3 regions of the Castellaniella ginsengisoli genome follow, and region 3 is predicted to be linked to each of the others. Evidence: predicted binding sites of a transcription regulator. Region 3 holds the regulator's gene; each other region holds the start of a gene.
The links. The regulator NrdR, encoded in region 3, represses ribonucleotide reductase genes. The targets are predictions, from matches to a motif close to CACNANATNTNGTG.
Positions count from the first base shown of each region.

Region 1: the regulator NrdR is predicted to act here: its motif matches at 1,227-1,240, upstream of ABRZ00_RS00235 (ribonucleoside triphosphate reductase).
Region 2: the regulator NrdR is predicted to act here: its motif matches at 1,144-1,157, upstream of ABRZ00_RS03320 (ribonucleoside-diphosphate reductase subunit alpha).

Region 1 covers NZ_CP158257.1:61,281-63,545, forward strand. Annotated here, with positions in the region: gene ABRZ00_RS00225 (DUF2249 domain-containing protein) at 55-294, shown strand; gene ABRZ00_RS00230 (hypothetical protein) at 356-1,042, opposite strand; gene ABRZ00_RS00235 (ribonucleoside triphosphate reductase) at 1,283-2,265, shown strand, end outside.
Region 2 covers NZ_CP158257.1:700,419-702,683, reverse strand. Annotated here, with positions in the region: gene ABRZ00_RS03320 (ribonucleoside-diphosphate reductase subunit alpha) at 1-1,081, opposite strand, end outside; gene ABRZ00_RS03315 (hypothetical protein) at 1,334-2,265, shown strand, end outside.
Region 3 covers NZ_CP158257.1:1,434,757-1,437,021, reverse strand. Annotated here, with positions in the region: gene ribD (bifunctional diaminohydroxyphosphoribosylaminopyrimidine deaminase/5-amino-6-(5-phosphoribosylamino)uracil reductase RibD) at 1-1,072, opposite strand, end outside; gene nrdR (transcriptional regulator NrdR) at 1,059-1,532, opposite strand; gene glyA (serine hydroxymethyltransferase) at 1,572-2,265, opposite strand, start outside.

The DNA.
Region 1 (2,265 bases), 1.4 Mb from region 3:
AAGCTCCCAACACCTCTCCAGGAATGACGCACCGTGGCTTCCGACGCTATCCCGATGTTCGCTGAAAACACCTACCCCCTCGACGCGCGCGGCATCGCCAAGCGTTTCCGGCACGCCGCCATCTTCGGCGCCTTGTCGGCGCTGCAGCCGGGCGAAACCATGCGCTTCTGCAATGATCACGACCCCCTGCCGCTGCTGCAGCAACTGAAGAACCACTTCGGCGAAAACATCCAGTTCGAGTACCTGGCCCGCAATCCCGGCGAAATCGTCATCGATTTCCATATCGTGCCCTGAGGCACGCCAGATGCGGCAAAAAAACCACCCTCTCGGGTGGTTTTTACATTCATGCCGCCGCTCACGGACGATGCGCCCCCTGCAGCAGCAATCCCAATCCGGCCGGCAACTGCGCCGGTTGCGCCGGCAGATCCAGGCTTCCCGGCGCGGGCGGCGTGGATGCCAGCCGCTGCACGCGGAATTTCTTTTCATAGGCCAGCAGGCCCAGGCCTTGCGCTTCCAGTGCATCCAGCACCTGATGCGTCCCTGACGCAGGCTGCCCGGCCGCCGTCTGCAGCAAAACAGCCATCCGGCCCAAAGTCCGGGTCAGTTCCCGCACTTCCAACTGTTTGCCCAGCACCCCCTGCCCGGCATGATCACTCCCCTGCTCGTCCCGGTAGGACACGGCATAGACGGCGCCTGAGAGGCCGGCCACTGTTGCACGAGCCCCTGTCGGCTCGATCCGGTTCAACGAACGGATCATATCCGGCGCCGCCCGGAGAGCGCCGCCCCCCAGCAAGCGGGCCATGGCGCTTCCATCCATGACCAGCGGCTGGCCGCCGACCCGCATCACCGAATACAGCTTGTCGCCGCGCATCAGCAAATAGCCCTGGCCGATGCCGTCGACATCGACCCGTGCATCCGGCCCGTCGAAAGACACCGTCAAGGTCCGTTCCCCCGCCTGCACGGTCGCCACGCCCGCCGCCATGCCCCAGGCCGGCACGACCCCGCACCACGCCGCCAGCAGCCACCCGAACCAGCGCATCATCTCCCGTCTCTCCCGGACTTCACATGAATGCCTCACGATAGCGGGTTTTCCGGTCGCCCAACAAGCGCGGGAGCGCTTCATATGTGTCAGGACCTTGCGTCAAGAAAGTGTCTGCAGCCTTGAGGCCAAGGCTTTTTTGACTCCGATCAAGGCTATCGAAAAAAAACATTCTCTTGCTTGATGGCACTATATATTGTGTCTAAGATTATTAGATACACAACATATAGAGAAAATTTCAGGATGAACGCCTCTCAGAACCCGCCTGCCGCCGCAGCCCAGGCCGAGCGCCCCGTTCCGCACGTGGACGTGATCCGCTCCATCGACGAATACCTGCGCCGTCAGGACTGGCGCGTCAACGCCAACGCCAACCAGGGCTACTCGCTGGGCGGCCTGATCCTGAATACCTCGGGCAAGATGATCGCCAATTACTGGCTCAGTCACGTCTACCCCGAAACCATCGGCCAGGCGCACCGCCAGGGCGATCTGCACATCCACGATCTGGACATGCTGTCGGGCTACTGCGCCGGCTGGTCGCTGCGCACCCTGCTGACCGAAGGCCTGAACGGCGTGCCCGGCAAGATCGAGTCCGGCCCCCCGCGCCACATGGGCAGCGCCGTGGGCCAGATCGTCAATTTCCTGGGCACGCTGCAAAACGAGTGGGCCGGCGCCCAGGCGTTCAGTTCCTTCGACACCTATATGGCGCCTTTCGTCCGCAAGGACGCCCTGTCCTACGCGGACGTCCGCCAGTGCATCCAGGAACTGATCTTCAACCTGAACGTCCCGTCGCGCTGGGGCACCCAGACGCCGTTCACCAACCTGACCTTCGACTGGGTCTGCCCGGAAGACCTGCGCGCGCAGGTGCCGGTCATCGGCGGCGAAGAAATGCCCTTTGCCTATGGCGATCTGCAGGCCGAGATGGACATGATCAACCGCGCCTACATCGAGGTCATGATGGCCGGGGACGCGCGCGGCCGCGCCTTTACCTTTCCTATCCCCACCTACAACATCACGCCCGACTTCGACTGGCACAGCCCCAACGCCGAATTGCTGTTCGAAATGACCGCCAAATACGGTCTGCCCTACTTCCAGAATTTCATCAATTCGGAACTCAAGCCGAACATGATCCGGTCCATGTGCTGCCGCCTGCAGCTCGACCTGCGCGAGCTGCTCAAGCGCGGCAACGGCCTGTTCGGTTCGGCCGAGCAGACCGGCTCACTGGGGGT
Region 2 (2,265 bases), 730 kb from region 3:
GGCCGAAGAACAGCCGGGTGAGCTCGGGCGCGGTGCGCACGTTGAAGGAAAAGGCTTCTTCGTTGCGGGCGACCTTCTCGGCGAAGAGCTTGTTGGTGACCAGCGCATAGTGCAGGTCGCGGTTCTTGCGGTCTTCGGTGCTGCGCGGGTTGCGCAGGTAGGCGATGACCTCGGCTTCGGGATCGAAACCGGAGTAGTAGGTGGTGCAGGCGCCGCCGCGCCCGGCCTGCATGTTGGCGTGGACCGCCTTGCCCAGGGAGGCCAGGTAGGGCAGCTTGCCTTGGTGCTGGATCAGGCCGCCGCGTACCGGATCGCCCTTGCTGCGGGTGATCAGGTGGCTGCCGATCCCGGCCGATGCGGCCGTCATGCGGTAGGCGATATGGTCGCCGATGGCGAGGGACGCCTCGTTGTCGTCCACCACGTACAGGCAGCACGAGGCGAAGCCGCGCAGCTTGGTGCCCAGGTTGACGTAGTTGGGCGTGGGAGCCGAAATCCGCTTGGCCGAGAACTCGGTGTAGAAGCGTCGCACCAGGTCGATCCGGCGCTCGGCGGGCTCGTTTTCCGACAGGGCCATGGCCATGCGCATGTAGACGAACTGCTGCGTTTCGTATTCCTGGCGGGTGACGCGGTTTTGCAGGCTGTACTTTTTGCGGATGTAATGCAGCGAGAAATGGGGGGTGTCGTAGTCCTGCTCGTGGTCGATGAAGGACTCGATCTCGGCGTATTCGGCGTCGCTGTAGTTCATGCGCACCATCACGCCGTCGGCTACCATCCGGTCGTGCAGCGCCTTGACGCTGGGGATGCTGGAGCCATGGATGATCTTGTGCAGGTGGGACGCGTAGAGCCGGCCCGCCATCAGGTAGTAGGACCACGTGTCCTTGTCCAGGCAGTTCTGGATCAGTTTTTCCTGCAGATCGGCGGTCGAGACCGTCTCGGGCATGGTGCTGACGGCCTGCAGGACAATGCTGCTCCAGTCGACTTTCTGCCCCAGGTTGGCGGCGGCCCATCGACCCCAGCCGTTGAGCTTGCTGGGGATGTAAGGTTCGATGCGTCCATCACGCTTGACGATGTTCTTGATCACGGCCGGATGTCCTTGGTGGGAGTGCTTTGTTTTCTACATGTAGTGCGGTTGAAAATGATAAACACAATATATGGTGTGGGCAAGCGGGGTTTCAATTTCGATACAGAAATCTTTCGAGGGTGACGAAGGCCTCCCTTCTCGTGATACCCTGGGCCGCTTTAGGGGAATTCGCGGCGCTGTTTTCAGGGGCCGCGGCATTCCCGGGTTTCATGATTCGGGCCGTTGCGGCCCGATGGTTCCGTGCGTCATCCCATGAATCGAATCGTCCGGCTGCTGACCGTGTCGGCCCTGCTGGCCGGCGCCGCGCCGGCCCATACCGGGCCGATGGCCGATCCGGATCCGGCGCTCATCGATCTGGCTCCCCAGCGCTACGCTGTCCCGGATGTGCCCCGAGACATCCCGTCCGACGTGCCGGCCGCCGCTGCGGCTGATTCGCCGGTTGACGGCGCCGGCCTTCGCTACGACTCGCTGATGCTCGACAGGCCGGTGTACGACTACGGCTACCGGCCGGACGGAATCGGCCTGCGCTGGTTCGGCCCTGCCGACGATCCGGCGGCGGGGGCTTCGGGCAGTCTGGATCCTCTGGATTCCACCGGCCTGGATACCTGGTCCCTGGGAGCGCGAAACTGGCGCTACCGCAGTTCGGCCGGGTATGGGGTGACGCTGGGCAGCATGGCGTCGGGCGCGCCGCTCTGGGGGAGGTCCGTGCGCCTGGCGGGCGTGGGTCTGTCGCGCGCCGCGCCTCGGGGGCGCCTGCCGGCCGGATCGTGGGATTACACCGTGGCGGCCGGCGCCCTGGACGGGGCCGCCGGTCGCGCGCCGGTCGAAGGAGACCTGGCGTACGGGCCGGTCGTATTCGACGCCACGACGCGTTACGCGGCGGACGGCGATTTGATCCTGGCTTCCCGGCTGCAGGGAGGGCGGGGTCTGACGGTGCTGGGGTTGGGCGGAGACTATGCGATGGACGGCGCCGGCACCTGGCGGTTCGGGGTGTCCGGGTCGCGCCAGGCGCTGGCCGAGGGCTGGCGCCGCCAGTTGGGTTATACCTTGAGCCTTTATCCTGGCCTGGACGCGGCCTGGGTGAACGCGCGGCAAGGGGCGGGCTACGCGGACCTGTCGACGATCGGCCGCGCGAGCGGCTGCGGTTGCGTCAGCAATCAGTGGCGCCTCGACCTGGCCGCGGG
Region 3 (2,265 bases):
CCAGAATGCTGGGCGCCAGGTAGGCGACCCATTCGTCCACCAGGCGGGCCTGGATCAGCGCGCCCTGCAGCCGTGCGCCGGCCTCGACGTGGACCTCGTTGATCTCATGCTCGCCCAGCCAGCGCATCAGCGCCGCGAGGGACAGGCCGCCCTGGTTGTCCGCGGGCAGCACGATGACGCGCACGTTGCGCGCAGACAGGCGGGCGGCCTTGCCGGCGTCGGGCCGCGTCGTGAAGACCCAGACCGGATCGCCGTTGATGATCCGGGCCTGCTCGCCCAGCACGAACTGGGTGTCCAACACCGCGCGGACCGGCTGGCGCGGTGTCTCGATCGCGCGCACGTCCAGCATGGGGTCGTCGGCCAGGATCGTCCCGATGCCGGTCAGCACCATGCAGGCGCGGGCGCGCCAGCGGTGCCCATCGTCGCGGGCGGCATCCCCCGTGATCCACTGGGAACGGCCGTCTGGCAGTGCCATGCGCCCGTCGAACGATGCGGCGGACTTCAGCCACAGCCAAGGGGTGCCGCGCGTCATCCGGGCGCAAAAGCCCGGATTCTGCGCCATCACATCCTCTGCGAACAGGCCGACGTCGACGCGGATGCCGGCGGCCCTGAGCCGTTCGATCCCGCGGCCGGCCACCTTGGGGTTGGGATCCCGCAGGCCGACCACGACCCGCTCGATGCCGGCGGCAATCAAGGCGTCGGCGCACGGCGGCGTGCGGCCTGTGTGGCTGCAGGGTTCCAGCGTGACAAAGGCCGTGGCGCCGCGCACGTCCACGCCCTGGAGGGCGGCCTCATGCAGGGCCTGGGCCTCGGCATGACGCCCGCCCACCTGCTGCGTGCATCCCTCGGCCAGCCAGCGGCCGCCGCGCACCAGCACACAGCCGACGCGCGGATTCGGATTGCTGACGAACAGGGACTGCTCGGCGACCGTCAGGGCGCGCCGCATCCAGCGGTGATCCTCGGTGGACGGGAAAGAGCCGCCGGACTGCGCCTGCGCCGCGCCGTTCACGGAAGAGGCGCCTTCCGCCTTGAGGCGGCCCGACGCCGAAAGAAGGGGATCAGACGGTTTCATCGGCATCGTCCGCACGGCGGAATTCGTCGATGGCCTGGACGAACTCGCGAATATCCTCGAAGCTGCGATAGACCGACGCAAAGCGCACATAGGCCACCGGGTCCAATTGGCGCAATTCCGACATGACCAGTTCGCCGACGCGGTCGGACGGCACCTCGCGCTGGCCGCTGGTCATCAGGCGCTCCTGGATGCGCGCGACGGCGGCGTCCACCGCCGTCGCGCTGACGGGGCGCTTGCGCAGGGCCAGGGACATGCTGCCATGCAGCTTGGCCGGATCGAATTCGACCCGGGTTCCGTTGCGCTTGACGATGGCGGGCATCATCAGGTCCACCCGCTCATAGGTCGTGAAGCGGCGCTCACAGGCCGTACAGCGGCGGCGGCGGCGGATCGTGTCGCCTTCCTCGGAAACCCGGGAATCCACGACCTGGGTATCGGCACAACTGCAGAACGGACACTTCATCTGCGCTGCGGGCGCCCTCAGGCGCCCGTTCCGGTTGGGTTAGCGGTAGACCGGCAGGCGCGCGGTCAGCTCGTTGACCCGCGCGCGCACCCGGGCGACGTTGTCGGCGTCGTTCGGATTATCGAGCACGTCGGCGATCAGATTGCCGGTGAGCTCGGCCTCGGCCTCTTTGAAGCCGCGCGTGGTCATGGCCGGCGTGCCCAGGCGGATGCCGCTGGTCACGAAGGGCTTTTCGGGGTCGTTCGGGATGGCGTTCTTGTTGACGGTGATATGCGCTTCGCCCAGGACGGCCTCGGCCGCCTTGCCGGTGATGCCCTTGGCGCGCAGATCCACCAGCATCACGTGGCTTTCAGTGCGGCCGGACACGATGCGCAGACCGCGCTTGACCAGGGTGTCGGCCAGCACGCGGGCGTTGGCGGCCACCTGGGCGGCATAGGCCTTGAATTCGGGCTGCAGGGCTTCGCCGAAGGCCACGGCCTTGGCGGCGATGACGTGCATCAGCGGCCCGCCCTGGATGCCCGGGAAGATGGCGGAATTGACGGCTTTCTCGAATTCGGCCTTCATCATGATGACGCCGCCGCGCGGACCGCGCAGCGACTTGTGCGTGGTCGAGGTGACGAAATCGGCGTGCGGCACGGGATTGGGGTAGACGCCGCCCGCCACCAGGCCGGCGTAGTGGGCGATATCCACCATGAACAGGGCGCCGTTGTCATGGGCGATGCGCGCCATGCGC